Regions from separate parts of the Staphylococcus ratti genome, predicted to be linked through region 1. Evidence: riboswitches for the same ligand, from Rfam matches in the RefSeq annotation. Region 1 holds a riboswitch; each other region holds the start of a gene.

Region 1 (4,882 bases):
TCAGCTTGAAAAGATGTGCTAAAACATATCCAATTAAATAACCGAACAAGTTATGCAAAATTACAACAACAAAAATAAGCAACCCTGTCTCAATAATTAGTGCTTTACTATTTGCTACCACTGTCCCTAAAATAATAGAAATAGCCAGAACAGATACTAATGGCAAAATATCATCTGCCTTAGTCGCAGCTTTATAAAATACGCGTTGCACAATTAATCCTATCACAATAGGAATTAAAACGACTTTAGCTACTGATCCAAACATACTCGAAAAAGACACATTCATCCATTCGTGGGCCATTAAAAACATTAATGTTGGAGTCACAATAGGTGAAAGTAACGTCGAAACCGATGTGACTGCCACGGACAAAGCAACATTAGCTTTAGCCAAATAACTAATCACGTTGCTAGACGTTCCACCGGGGCAACACCCTACTAATAAAACACCAATTGCCACTTCTGGAGGTAATTGAAATGTTTTTACAATTAACCAAGCTAATAACGGCATAATCGTATATTGCAATAGTACACCGATAATCACTGGCTTAGGAGATTTAAAAACAATTTTAAAATCATCCAAACGAATCGATAACCCCATACCTAGCATTACAACACCAAGAAGATACGGAATCCATGGTGTCATAGCCGAAAAAGCACTCGGCACTAAAAATCCAATCACACTTGCAATTAACATCCATAGTAAAAATGTTTTAGATGCAAATTGTCCTACTTGTCTCAACATCGCTGTCACCTCATAGTTATTATAATATTCAGAATATTAACATAACTAATCATCGTTGACAACACTATTTACAAATAAAAATCATTTCTCACTTCGTAGATTTACGTCGATAGTCCTACTGATTTTTATAAAATAGAGTGGTACAATGAACGTAATAAATTATAGCTAAAAGAGGAATCATGATGCTTATTGATAAGTTAGAGTTCTATTCTATTCAAATTGCAGAATTACAACGCCGAAAAATACGACATCAATTAAGTCAGTTGCTTAAAAATGTCAACTTCCCTTCCCCAATACATCACGAATTTTACAAAAACCAAAACGCCTATCTGTTACGTGTGCATATGCAAAAGCAAGCACTACCCTACTTGCTTAGTTTCTTAAGTTTCCATCACTATACAATCTATCAAGTCATCCGAACAAAATCTGAAGCTGAATTACTTCCTATAGAACAATTGAAAAATATTGAACGTCGTTATGACTATTATATTGACGGTTTAACCGACCCATTTATTAAAGATAAGGTTATTGAAGTACTTCATCAAGCACCACAATTTCAGCTCAAGTATACGATACGCAAAAACTTATTAACACTTACGTCTACAGTTGAAGAAGCTAGCAATATTTTAAGCCTCTTAGCACGACATCACATTGATATTTGTCAAGTTTACTCACCTTCTCAACCTCAAGCCCACATGATACGCATTTCATAAAAAAGAAGAGACAAAAACATAATAAGTGATTCATCTGGACAATCAATACTATGCACCCAAAGCAACAGCTTGCCCCAATTTCATTTTGAACTATAACAATAAAAGACTAGAGTGACACACGTCTAATATCTACGTGCGCCCTCTAGTCTTTTTAGTGATTTGAGTCTGTTGATTGTGCTTCTATATAATTTTGCATTGCATCAAAAATATTTTCAAAGCCATGAACAACCTTGTCATGGTATTCTTTCTTTTTTTGTTTATATTCCAATTGAGATAGACGTCGTTCTTTAGGCACTTCACTCTTATAAAAGAACGTCATTTGCGTAATCCCTGGACTGCGTTCTTCAAAAAACACTTCGATATCATCTTGTTTTTCACTTACATCCGGCATTTGAATCGTTAAACCAATTTCTAGACCTGAAACAAGTTTATTATAAATTCCTTTAACACGTACCCTCTTATCTTGACGTTGATCTATAATTTCATAATGTCCGCCTTCGACAGCTTCATTATGCACACTTGTATTTGTTCTTGAAGTTGTCATAAACCAATGACGTAGCATTTCCGGATCTATCCATGCTTGATAAGCAAACGCTGGTGTCGTTTTAAGTAAACGTACGATTTTTACTTCGACCCATTCATTTTGCATGTTTTTCACAGTGTTTCTCCTCACTTTTAAGCTTCATTCTTTTTACTTTTCAAACGTGGCAAGTTAAATAGGATTGCAATAATTCCACAAATAGCAAGCATTACTGGGTAAATCGAATAAGGTACTAACATTACTGGTGATATACCTGCAACACCTGCCGCTGCAATAAGTTGCGGACTGTAAGGAATAAAACCTTGCCAAGCACTTCCAAAAATATCTAAAATACTCGCTGACTTACGACGATCTATCTGATACTCATCCGCGATATCTTTCGCAAGAGGTCCTGACATAATAATAGAAATCGTATTGTTCGCTGTAGAAATATCAGCAACACTTACCAAGCTAGCGATGCCAAATTCAGCACCTCGTCGTGATTTGATTTTGCTTTTAATTTTGTACAACAACCAATGAATTCCGCCATGGTGCTCAACCAACCCGATCATACCACCGATAAGCAATGCAATTATCGCAATATCTTCCATACCCACGATACCTTCTGATGTAGCTTTTAAAAAGCCTGCTAAATCAAACGAATGATCAATAAGTCCAATGATTCCTGATAATAGTATTCCCCCGAGCAAGACAATAACAACATTAATTCCTAGTACAGCTAATATAAGTACAAACAAATATGGAATAATTTTAATGAAATCATAATCATAGTTTTGACCATGATTAATATGGCTACCATGTGTTAGTGCCCATAATATTATAATCGTAATTAGCGCACCTGGAAGAACGATACGGAAATTCACTTTAAACTTGTCTGCCATTTGCGTACGCTGTGTTCTTACAGCTGCGATGGTTGTATCAGAAATCATAGATAGGTTGTCACCAAACATTGCACCGCCAACTACTGTTGCCATAGCGAGTGCGACTGGAATATCTGTTGCCTGACTCAAACCAAAGCCCACTGGCGCAATTGCTGCCACTGTACCAACAGATGTCCCCATCGATATAGAAACAAACATACATATGATAAATAAACCGACAACAAGTAGATTTTGTGGGATTAAAGAAAGTCCAAAGTTAACAATGGATTCCACGCCTCCCATTTGTTCTGCTGTTTTTGAGAATGCACCTGCCAATAAGAAAATAAACATCATTAATATAATGTTTGAGTGTCCTGCGCGCTTCGCAAAAATCTCTACTTTATGCGTAAATTTTTCTTTTCTATTCATTACTAACGCAATAATTACACCGACAATTGCAGCGACATTTAATGGCATAAATGTAAAGTCTTTCGTAATTATTCCTGCACCTAAAAAGATACAAATAAATACAATTAAAGGTAATAAAGCCCATCCATTAGCCTTATCTTTGATTTCTTTAGACATTGCAATCTCCTTACCAAAAATTTAAGGTCAAACACTAATAGTGTAACATGCGCATGAACACTATTAGGCTTGACCTGATTGATTTTCGAGTTTCTTATCTTCAGCCATACAGCTTCTGGAATTGGCACACGCATGATCATGTTGCCGAAGTATCACAGGGCCAGTCCCTCCACTTCTCTTGATATGAAATATTTAATTTTACTGTTAAACTTTACATGAAAATATGAGATACGTCAATCCTCAATGATTAAGGGAGCAGGACAGAAATCTATTGATTTCGTCGTCCTGCCCCCACAAGGATGTCTAGGATTGAAGAAAGCTTGCAAAGCGCATCTTCAATTCAGACAGCTACTGGGCTTTTTTCTTTAATGCACATTTTTGATGCAGGACAGAAATCTATTGATTTCGTCGTCCTGCCCCCACAAGGATGTCTAGGATTGAAGAAAGCTTGCAAAGCGCATCTTCAATTCAGACAGCTACTGGGCTTTTTTCTTTAATGCACATTTTTGATGCAGGACAGAAATCTATTTGATTTCGTCGTCCTGCCCCCACAAGGCTGACTAGATTTGAAGGAAGCTTGTAAAGCGCACCTTCAATTCAGACAGCTACTGTACTCTTTAACTTTATTGCTCTTTTTATCATGCAGGACAGAAATCTATTGATTTCGTCGTCCTGCCCCCACAAGGCTGACTAGATTTGAAGGAAGCTTGTAAAGCGCACCTTCAATTCAGACAGCTACTGTACTCTTTAACTTTATTGCTCTTTTTTGATGCAGGACAGAAATCTATTGATTTCGTTGTCCTGCCCCCACAAGGCTGACTAGATTTGAAGGAAGCTATTGAAGTGCCAAGTCACGATTCACAATGACTTTACCAGCTTGAATGACTTTTTCCACATGATTAATACCATAATGATACGGAATGTATTCATGGTTCGGCGCATGCCAAATGACAATATTCGCTTTGTCTCCTTCATTGATTGTTCCTGCATCCACATTGATTGCTTTAGCTGCATTAACTGTGACCGCGTTCCAAATTTCATTTGGTGATAATTTTAATTTGAGTGCAGCTATTGCCATAACCATTTGTAAGTTATTCGTTACACAACTTCCAGGGTTAAAGTCTGTTGCAACCGCAATTGCACCGTTGTTATCTAACATACCGCGCGCATCCGCATAATCATTTTTATCTAAATAGAAAGTCGTTCCAGGTAATAGTACCGCTACTGTATCTGTATCTTTTAATTTTTCTTTATCTTCATTACTTGAAGCGACAAGGTGATCTGCTGAAATCGCTTGTTCATCAATTGCTAAGCCTAATCCGCCTAATGGATCGATTTCATCAGCATGAATTTTCACTTGGAAACCTTGTGCTTTCGCCGCTTCCATATAACGTTTAGATTCTTCGATTGTAAACACTCCTGTTTCGCAGAAGATATCTGC
Region 2 (4,882 bases), 410 kb from region 1:
CAGTAATACCACGTTCTGTACCTGCGAGTTTAGATGTGAAACCACTTAAGAAATGATACATTGCTTGGTCTTTTGATAATTTTGAAATTGGAGGTAATACACCAAAAGCATCTGCAGTTAAGAAAATAATCGTATTTGGGTGAGATGCTTTAGACGGAACAACAATATTTTCAATGTGGTGAATAGGATAGGCTGCACGCGTATTTTCTGTTAACTGATTGTCATCAAAGTCAACATAACCTTGAGCATCTACTACACAGTTTTCAAGAACTGTACCATAACGGATAGCATTGAAAATTTGAGGTTCTTTTTCTTCGGACAATTGAATAGCTTTCGCATAACAACCGCCTTCAATGTTAAACACGCCATTGTCATTCCAACCATGTTCGTCATCGCCGATGAGGCGACGCTCAGGATCAGCCGATAACGTTGTTTTACCTGTTCCAGATAAACCGAAAAATAAAGCGACATCACCTTTATGACCTACGTTGGCTGAACAATGCATGCTCATAATGTCTTGTTTCGGTAATAAATAATTCATTACAGAGAAAATAGATTTTTTCATTTCACCTGCATATTCTGTACCACCGATTAAGACTGTTTTGTGTTTGAATGAAATAATCACAAAAGTTTCAGAGCGAATGCCATCTTTTTCAGGATTTGCTTTAAAAGTTGGTGCAGAAATTACAGTGAAATCAGCTTTGATTTTTGAAGCTTCTTCTTTTGAAGTAGGTTTAATAAATAAATTTTGAGCAAATAAATTATGCCATGCAAACTCATTGACGACAGTTAAATCAAGTTGTGAATCTTTGTCACTACCTGCATAACCATTGAAAACAAATATCTCATCTTTTTTATCTAAATAATCGATGACTTGATAATATAAATTTAAGAATTTTTCTTCAGAAATAGGTTGATTTACTGCTCCCCAGTCAATATCATCTTTAACTTGAGGATTATCTACAATATATTTATCTTTAGGAGAACGACCAGTATATTCCCCAGTTTTAGCATTAATCGCCCCGAGTTCTGTTAATTCAGCTTCGTCTCGTTTTAGTATCTTATTGTAGAGTTCTGTAGTTGTAAGTTGAAAATGAGATGAAGGCTTGTCAATTAATGCGTCAATTTTCTTTGTATTGAATGACATGTTTTATCCCTCCGATAGTTATTTCAGTAATGATAGTTATTTCAATAATGTAAGCCTTTACAATTCAAGAGTATAACACAATGGATAAATAATCCATACCGAAATTAGGTGATTTTGATAGAAAAATAGTAAAATAATTAGGTTGAGGAATCGTTTTTATATTTGTGTAACATGAGTTAGAAAGAGAATTGACACTACTTATAAATTTAGGTAATATGAGACTAACGGATTCTCTTATCCTGAGTGGTGGAGGGACATGGACCCAGTGAAACCCAGCAACCTCTTCTTTAATGAAGAAAGGTGCCAAACCGTTTGCAGACTGATATTGTCTGAACGATAAGAGCGAATGGACGTTTAGAGCCTTCTCTCTATGTTTATAGTGTGAGAGGCTCTTTTTTTATTAGCTCAGAAAAAGAGAGAACTTCGTAATATAAAATTTAAAGGAGCTTATTATGACTTACAATAGAAGATTATTTACATCAGAATCAGTGACTGAAGGCCACCCAGATAAAATTGCAGATCAAATTTCTGATGCAATTCTAGATGAGATACTAAAAGGTGACAAAAGTGCACGAGTGGCTTGTGAAACAACTGTAACGACTGGAATGGCATTAATTGCTGGGGAAATCTCAACTTCGACGTATGTCGACATTCCAAAAGTTGTACGCGAAACAGTTAAAGAGATTGGTTACACACGTGCAAAATATGGCTATGACTACAAAACGATGTCTGTTTTAACTGCGATTGACGAACAATCACCAGATATTGCCCAAGGTGTAGATCGTGCATTAGAATATCGTGATGACGATAATGATGAAGCATTAAATACTGGTGCAGGGGACCAAGGGTTAATGTTTGGATATGCAACAGATGAAACAGATACGTATATGCCACTTCCTATAGATTTATCTCATAAGCTAGCGAAACGCTTAACGGAAGTACGTAAAGATGGTACTTTAGAATATTTAAGACCTGACGGTAAAGTACAAGTAACGGTTGAATACGATGAGGAAAATCATCCGAAGCGTATCGATACGATTGTTATTTCGTCACAACACCATGAAGAAATCGAATTAGAAAAAATCCAAGAGGACCTAAAAAAATATGTGATTTATCCAACAGTAGATGCAAATTTAATTGATGAAGATACAAAGTTCTTTATTAATCCTACAGGACGTTTCGTTATTGGTGGACCACAAGGTGATGCTGGTTTAACAGGTCGTAAAATTATAGTGGATACGTACGGCGGTTATGCGCGTCACGGAGGCGGTGCTTTTTCTGGAAAAGATCCTACAAAGGTAGACCGTTCTGCAGCTTATGCGGCGCGTTATGTTGCTAAAAATATCGTTGCAGCTGGTTTAGCTAAAAAATGTGAAGTTCAAATTGCATATGCGATTGGCGTGGCACAGCCAGTATCTATCGCTATTGATACTTTTGGTACCGGACAAGTTTCAGAAGATAGCTTAATTGAAGCAGTGCGTACGCATTTTGATTTACGCCCAGCGGGTATCATTAAAATGTTAGATTTACAACGCCCAATCTATAAGCAAACTGCTGCATATGGACACTTTGGTCGCAATGATATTAATGTACCATGGGAAAAAACGGACAAAATCGACATTTTAAAAGAAGCGGTGGCTTCTCAAAATTAATGTTTTTTCCATAAACACTCGCGATTTTATTAGCTTTTTTATATAATGAATATAATAAAGCAAATGTAGAAAAGGTAGGTAATTGTTAATGTCACAATTGGATCCAATTCAAATTGGGTTAATCGCTGCGAGTGTCCTTGCACTCTTGTTTCTGATTTTATTTTTGTTTGCGTTACGAAGCAAAAAGAAGGTAAAAGAAACATATTCAAGTCAGTATCAATCCAAAAAAGAAAAATTAAATAATGAACATAAAGAAGAGTTAGAAAAAGCACGAATTGAAAAGAAAAAATCAGATACGCGTCATAAGGAACAATATGACACAATGTTATCTTCTAAAAATCGTGAAATTGATGCATTAAAATTATTCTCAAAAAATGATAGCGAATACATTACAGATATGCGTCTTTTAGGCATTCGAGAACGTCTTGTAAAAGAAAAACGTATTCGTCCAGAAGATATGCATATTATGGCTAACATTTTTATGCCAACAAATGATTTAGAAGATATTACGCGTATTAGCCACCTTGTTTTGACACGTACCGGTTTATATATTATTGATTCAGAGCTACTTAAAGGCCATGTTTATCAAGGTGTTACTCAGAATCAATTCAAAGAAAACCCGATGATGGAACAAGTGTTCAAAACATTAGAGTTAGATGCACAAACACCACAAACTGTAGTGCTTGATCAACAAGAAACAAACCGTACATTAACAGTTGTAGATTATACTTCACAACTTGAAGCAGTAGAAAAATTAGCAACGACGTTACAACAAAAATTAAACCTAAAATATGCACCAACAGCGATATTATATTTTAACCCTAGACATGAAGGGGATATTACAATTTCGAATTACGCACCACAAAGTGGTACAAAAGTACTTGTAGGTCCGACACAACTCGACGAATTCTTCAATAAATTTGTTTTCCATGGTAGAATTCAATATGATGTGAATGATTTACAAGCCATTATGACCGAAATAGAAACATTTAATTAATAGACATCGTTAAAAACCGTTACGGATTCCAGTAACGGTTTTTTGTGTACGCTGATCGATAGCTTCAATGCATAGGCGTATATCCTCGAGCGTTCAAATATTACAAGCTATTATTTTAGTAGCATCTCTTTTTAAGGCAAAATGTGTATGAATGCGTATCCTAAAACATAACACGCAAAACACCCTACGTATTGCGCTAGAAAAAGCAGTGAACATTGTCGCCATTTTTTGTTGTTGATTTGTGTGATCAATTCCAATTGTAGTGTGGAAAAGGTTGTAAAACCCCCTAATGTTCCAACTAAAATGAAAAAATAGATGTCACTTTGTGAGATAAGAACAGGGCTAAGCATACCAAAAACAAAACAACCGATACAGTTAATGATTAAAGTGGCGTATGGAAATGAAGGTCGATAGTTTTGATTAATCAGCGTGGTAATTAAACTTCTCAATAAAGCACCTATACCGCCACCGATCATAATATAAACAAGCGTCAAGGACGATCAACTCCTAACTTAAATCCAAGCCCACAACTAATTACGCCAAGCAAAGCGCTAATAAAAACATAAATAAAGCTTGTTAACCATGCTCCAGCTTGAAAGAGTGAAAATATTTCAAATTGTAAAGTTGAAAAAGTTGTTAAAGCACCGAGACATCCTGTTGTAATGGCCTTTTTTAAATAAGGGTATCGATTAAAAATTCGTAAAGAAAGGGGTGTTAAAAACCCCATAAAAAAAGCACCGATAATATTCGCACAAAGCGTGCCTATCGGTAGCTCATACCAGTACGGAAGAAATGATAATTGATAACGCAATAAAGCGCCAACTGCGCCACCTATAAAGATAAAAAGATATTGCATCTTTTTTCACCTCTAAATAATTCCGAATGTTAATAGTGATGTTAAAATATGAATGATAAGAACAATGAATAAAAGCCAAGGTAATAATTTGGCTGCTTTATGAATCCAACTTTTTCTTTCAGGTAAATGTTTAATAGATTTATCCGCGAAAATGATAGCAAATATTAAGACGATAGCATTAACAAAAATACTTACTACGATAATTTTAACAACAGAATTGAAATGTAAAT
Region 3 (4,882 bases), 1.0 Mb from region 1:
TTGCACAAATTCAGTCTACAGGCACTGATGTTGTCGTATCTTATCATAATTTTCATGAAACCCCTCAGTTAGAGGTGCTAAAAAAAACATATTACCATATGTCGAAATGGAAAGGCACACACTTGAAAATTGCGGTAATGCCTCACACGAGACAAGATGTTTTAACGCTCTTGCACGCAGTGACAGATGCGAGTTCGGCGTTGCCACATTGGATAACAGGTATTTCGATGTCTCAACTAGGCATAATATCAAGAACTGCACAACAAACGTTTGGCGGGGCGCTAACTTACGGGGCAATAACTGAAAGCGTGGCACCAGGACAACTCGATGTAAAAACACTCAAAAGCGCAATGGCTTTGTATCAGTAATTTGAAAAGTTGTACATCGTCAGATATAATTGATAATGATTATCAACATTAAAAGGGGAAGATGACGATGGAACTTCAACACGCTATTAAATATCGAAGAAGTATTAAGAAGTTTAATAGAGATATGCATATTAATGAAGATGCGGTGAGAGAAGCAGTGGTAGAAGCAGCTAATGCGCCGAATCATGGTATGCGTGAGCCATGGCGCGTGGTCTACGTTCCAAAACATAAGTTGGGTGAAATGAGCAAAGAAGTCACACGTTATGCTTTTCCACGGGAACCAGAAAAAAAACAAAGTCATTATGACGCAGTGACCAATTTAGGGGGCTTTATTGCGCTGATTATGAAATGTGATGCACGCCAACGTGAAGAAAATGAAAATTATTTAGCGGTTGGAGCATATGCACAAAATTTATTACTTCTTTTATATGAAAAAGGTATTGGCACGTGTTGGAAAACACCTACGTATATTTTTCATCCAAAAGTGAGAAATGTTTTTGGTGTACTCCCAGATGAAAGGCTCATTGGTTTTATTTATTTAACAGATCTCGAGAGCGAAAAAGAGACAGAGGCCAAACGTAAAAATAAAGGCGTTTATACTGAATATATTTAAAAGTAAAAAAGACACGTAGATTAAATCATGATCTACGTGTCTTTTTAAGCTTTATCCTAAACTTTCAGCTAAAAATGATTCAACTTGTTCTGGAGATTTTGCATGTGCGGAATGCAGGTGGTGCAATTTCTCGCCATTTTTGAAAATAAGAATACTTGGGATGCCCATTACGTCATTTTCAATGGCTGCTTCTTCAACTTCATCACGGTTCACGACATACCAATCATATTGATTGTATTTTTGGACGATTGGGTCGACCCACATGTCCATCGCTTTACAATCGGGACACCAACTTGCTTCAAATTTTACAATCGCAATGTTGTCACCATTAATGATTTCTTTGAATCTATCCATGTTTTGAATTTTTTGCATAAGTATTTCCTCCGTTGTTCTTTTTCTTATTACAAAGTATAACGAATTTCTTATAATACGTCATATTTCATGATTTAATCAATATTAAAAATGAGCATCAACTTAAAATTAGTCTAATCTAACAAATTTTGGTATATTTGTTATAAGTCAAGCAAGGAGGTTAGAGCATGATTAAGTTTTATCAGTATCCTAATTGTACTACATGTAAAAAAGCTGCAAAATTTTTATCTGAGCATGGCGTGAGCTATGAACCAATTGATATCGTACAATTGACGCCGACAAAAGAGGAATTTAGAGAGATTGTTCAACAGTCTGGTATTGAAATTAAGAAATTATTCAATACGCATGGCGCAAAATATCGGGAATTAAAACTTAAAGATAAATTAAGTGAATTATCTGATGACGAAAAATTAGAACTTTTAGCCTCAGATGGAATGTTAGTAAAACGACCTTTAGCAATCTTAGGTGATAAAGTAACGGTCGGTTTTAATGAGCAAGTTTATCGCGATACTTGGTTATAATAAAATAGTTGATAGATAATTTGCATTGTGTCATGATTATCTTGTAAACAAATATAGGAGGGGATTCAAGTGGCAGTGCCAAGTGAATTAAAGTATTCAAAAGAACATGAATGGGTAAAAGTTGAAGGCAACATCGCAACTGTCGGTATTACAGATTTTGCACAAAACGAATTAGGAGATATCGTATTCGTTGAACTTCCAGAAGTCGATGATGAAGTAGCTGAAGGTGAAACTTTCGGTAGCGTTGAATCTGTTAAAACAGTTTCAGAATTATATTCACCAGTATCTGGCAAAATCGTAGAAATTAACGAAAACCTTGAAGATGAGCCAGAAGCTGTAAATGAATCACCATACGAAAAAGCATGGATGGTTAAAGTGGAAATAACTGACGAAAGTGAACTTGATGCGTTAATGGATGCACAAGGCTATCAAGAAATGATCGGCGAATAATAATGACGAAACTCCTAGATACTCATTGGATTATCTCGGAGTTTTTTTACACTGAATAATATCTTTTTAGAAGGTGAAGACCATGACGATGATTAACAAGATAATTGTTGTAGAAGGCAAATCTGATAAAAAAAGAGTTAACGAGGTGTTACTAGAGCCTGTCGAAATCGTTTGTACTCACGGGACGATGGGGATTGAAAAATTGGATAACATGATTGAATCATTATATGGCAAGCAAGTCTATATTCTTGTTGATGCTGATGCGGAAGGACGAAAGATTCGAAAATGGTTTCATAAGTATTTGAGTGAAAGTATTGATATCTTTGTCGATTCAACTTATAGTGAAGTGGCACGTTGCCCACGAGATTACCTCTCAAATGTATTAGGACGTCATGGGTTTAATGTTAAAAACGACTTTTATGTAAAAGGAAAGTATTCGTATCATGAATGTTTCGAAGCAATTGAACAATACATTTAAAAATAAAGATAATGAGATTCATTTAATTTTTGGTTACACACCGATGTGTGGAACATGTAAAATATCCGAGCGCATGCTAGATATTGCTAACGAAGTGGCTCAGTTACCATTAGAAAAACGAAATTTAAATTTCTATCCTGAATTTAGCCAACAATTTGAAATACAGTCTGTACCGATATTATTGATTATGAAAAACAATCAAGAACTAGAACGCATCTATGCTTTTCAATCTGTGACGTATTTGTTAGAGAAGTTAAAAAAATCTGTTGACGAAAATTGAGGGAAATGGTAAGATTTGAACAACTTAATATTCAGATAAGCTCTTATCCAGAGTGGTGGAGGGATGTGCCCTATGAAGCCCGGCAACCGTCTATGTATAGAAATGGTGCCAATTCACATAAAGTAACGATTTACTTTTGGAGATGAGAGAAATGCATCGGTATCTTTGCTTTCTCTTATTTACATAATAGGAGAAAGCTTTTTTTATTCTGATTTTTGTCATAGGACAACATATAGGGGGGAATCATATTGATCGAGCTTAAAAATATTGTTAAACGGTACGAGAGCAAATCCCAAACTGTGACAGCTGTAGATGATATCGATTTAAATATTGATAAAGGGACCATTTTTGGTATTATCGGCTTTTCTGGTGCGGGAAAAAGTACATTAATACGATTGTTTAATTATTTAGAAACGCCAACTTCTGGTGAGGTCATCATTGGTGGTGAAAATATAGGACAACTAAGTAAACGTGCACTTCGTCACAAAAGGCAAAAAGTGAGCATGATTTTTCAACATTTTAACTTATTATGGTCACGTACAGTTTTAGACAATGTGTTATTTCCGTTAGAAATTGCAGGTGTTCCAAAGAAGGAGGCAAAAACGAAAGCACTAGAACTTATAGAACGTGTCGGGTTAAAAGGGCGAGAAAAAGCATACCCTTCCGAATTGTCTGGTGGACAAAAACAGCGTGTAGGTATCGCGCGTGCATTAACGAATGACCCAGAAGTATTGCTTTGTGATGAGGCAACTAGTGCACTTGATCCACAAACAACAGATGAAATTTTAGATTTATTGCTACAACTCAAAAAAGAACAAAATTTAACGATTATTATTATTACGCATGAAATGCATGTGATTCGTCGTATTTGTGATGAAGTAGCGGTGATGGAAAGAGGGCGGATTATTGAACAAGCTGAAATAACAGAATTTTTCGAGAATCCAAAACATTCTGTCTCTAGAAGATTTGTTCAAGAAGATTTAAAGCCAAGTGCAGAATACGAGGATATTTCTGAGTTAGTAGAAATTAATGCTTCTGATAAATTAGTCAAACTTAATTTTTCAGGAGAGGCTACAACACAACCAATCGTTTCGTACATCACACGAACACATCATGTGGCAGTGAACATTTTGGAGGCGAATATTAAACATTCCAAAAAAGGGATTATAGGCTTTATTTTGTTACACCTTCAAAATGTTTCAGAGCATGAATTTGAACAATTAACACTAGAGTTAGCAGAAAAGAAAATTGAAGTTGAGGTGATAAGCCATGGGTAAAAGTTTTAGCGAAATATTGAGTGAAATGATAACGATGCCTCATATACGATGGGATGAGGTGTGGATAGCCACATACGAAACACTCTATATGACGGTGATTTCTACCATTTTTGCGTTTGTTTTTGGGCTTATCATTGGCGTGATTTTATTTTTGACATCTAAAAGTAAATCCAAAGTAGGGCGCATCTTTTACAGCATCGTTTCATTTTTTGTTAACTTATTCCGAGCGATTCCATTTATCATATTGATTTTATTGCTCATTCCTTTTACAAGTTTAGTACTTGGCACGATTAGTGGACCAACGGGCGCGTTACCAGCGTTAATTATTGGCGCTTCGCCATTTTACGGACGACTTGTTGAGATTGCATTAAAAGAGATTGATAAAGGTGTCATCGAAGCTGCTTGGTCTATGGGGGCAAACACTTGGACAGTTATTCGAAAGGTGCTCATTCCAGAGTCCCTTCCAGCGCTCGTTTCAGGTATTACTGTAACAGCTATTGCACTCGTAGGGTCAACGGCGATT

What was found. A riboswitch is a leader RNA that binds a small molecule or an ion and turns the genes downstream of it on or off. The one in region 1 is predicted to bind S-adenosylmethionine.
Region 2: it holds a riboswitch for S-adenosylmethionine, as region 1 does, so the genes downstream of both, metK (methionine adenosyltransferase) here and LN051_RS02255 (Na+/H+ antiporter NhaC family protein) in region 1, are expected to answer to the same signal.
Region 3: it holds a riboswitch for S-adenosylmethionine, as region 1 does, so the genes downstream of both, LN051_RS08705 (methionine ABC transporter ATP-binding protein) here and LN051_RS02255 (Na+/H+ antiporter NhaC family protein) in region 1, are expected to answer to the same signal.

What each region holds. Positions count from the first base shown of each region.
Region 1 is NZ_CP086654.1:528,073-532,954, reverse strand. It holds gene LN051_RS02270 (bile acid:sodium symporter family protein) at 1-742, opposite strand, end outside; gene LN051_RS02265 (hypothetical protein) at 922-1,455, shown strand; gene LN051_RS02260 (SRPBCC family protein) at 1,607-2,104, opposite strand; gene LN051_RS02255 (Na+/H+ antiporter NhaC family protein) at 2,131-3,441, opposite strand; SAM riboswitch class I at 3,533-3,629, opposite strand; gene hutI (imidazolonepropionase) at 4,277-4,882, opposite strand, start outside.
Region 2 is NZ_CP086654.1:937,413-942,294, forward strand. It holds gene pckA (phosphoenolpyruvate carboxykinase (ATP)) at 1-1,147, opposite strand, end outside; SAM riboswitch class I at 1,379-1,490, shown strand; gene metK (methionine adenosyltransferase) at 1,600-2,799, shown strand; gene LN051_RS04575 (nuclease-related domain-containing protein) at 2,888-3,796, shown strand; gene LN051_RS04580 (fluoride efflux transporter FluC) at 3,928-4,290, opposite strand; gene crcB (fluoride efflux transporter CrcB) at 4,287-4,652, opposite strand; gene LN051_RS04590 (hypothetical protein) at 4,665-4,882, opposite strand, start outside.
Region 3 is NZ_CP086654.1:1,816,237-1,821,118, reverse strand. It holds gene aroD (type I 3-dehydroquinate dehydratase) at 1-368, shown strand, start outside; gene LN051_RS08735 (nitroreductase family protein) at 436-981, shown strand; gene LN051_RS08730 (thioredoxin family protein) at 1,033-1,353, opposite strand; gene LN051_RS08725 (arsenate reductase family protein) at 1,521-1,874, shown strand; gene gcvH (glycine cleavage system protein GcvH) at 1,944-2,324, shown strand; gene LN051_RS08715 (toprim domain-containing protein) at 2,407-2,802, shown strand; gene LN051_RS08710 (thioredoxin family protein) at 2,768-3,082, shown strand; SAM riboswitch class I at 3,123-3,231, shown strand; gene LN051_RS08705 (methionine ABC transporter ATP-binding protein) at 3,331-4,359, shown strand; gene LN051_RS08700 (methionine ABC transporter permease) at 4,352-4,882, shown strand, end outside.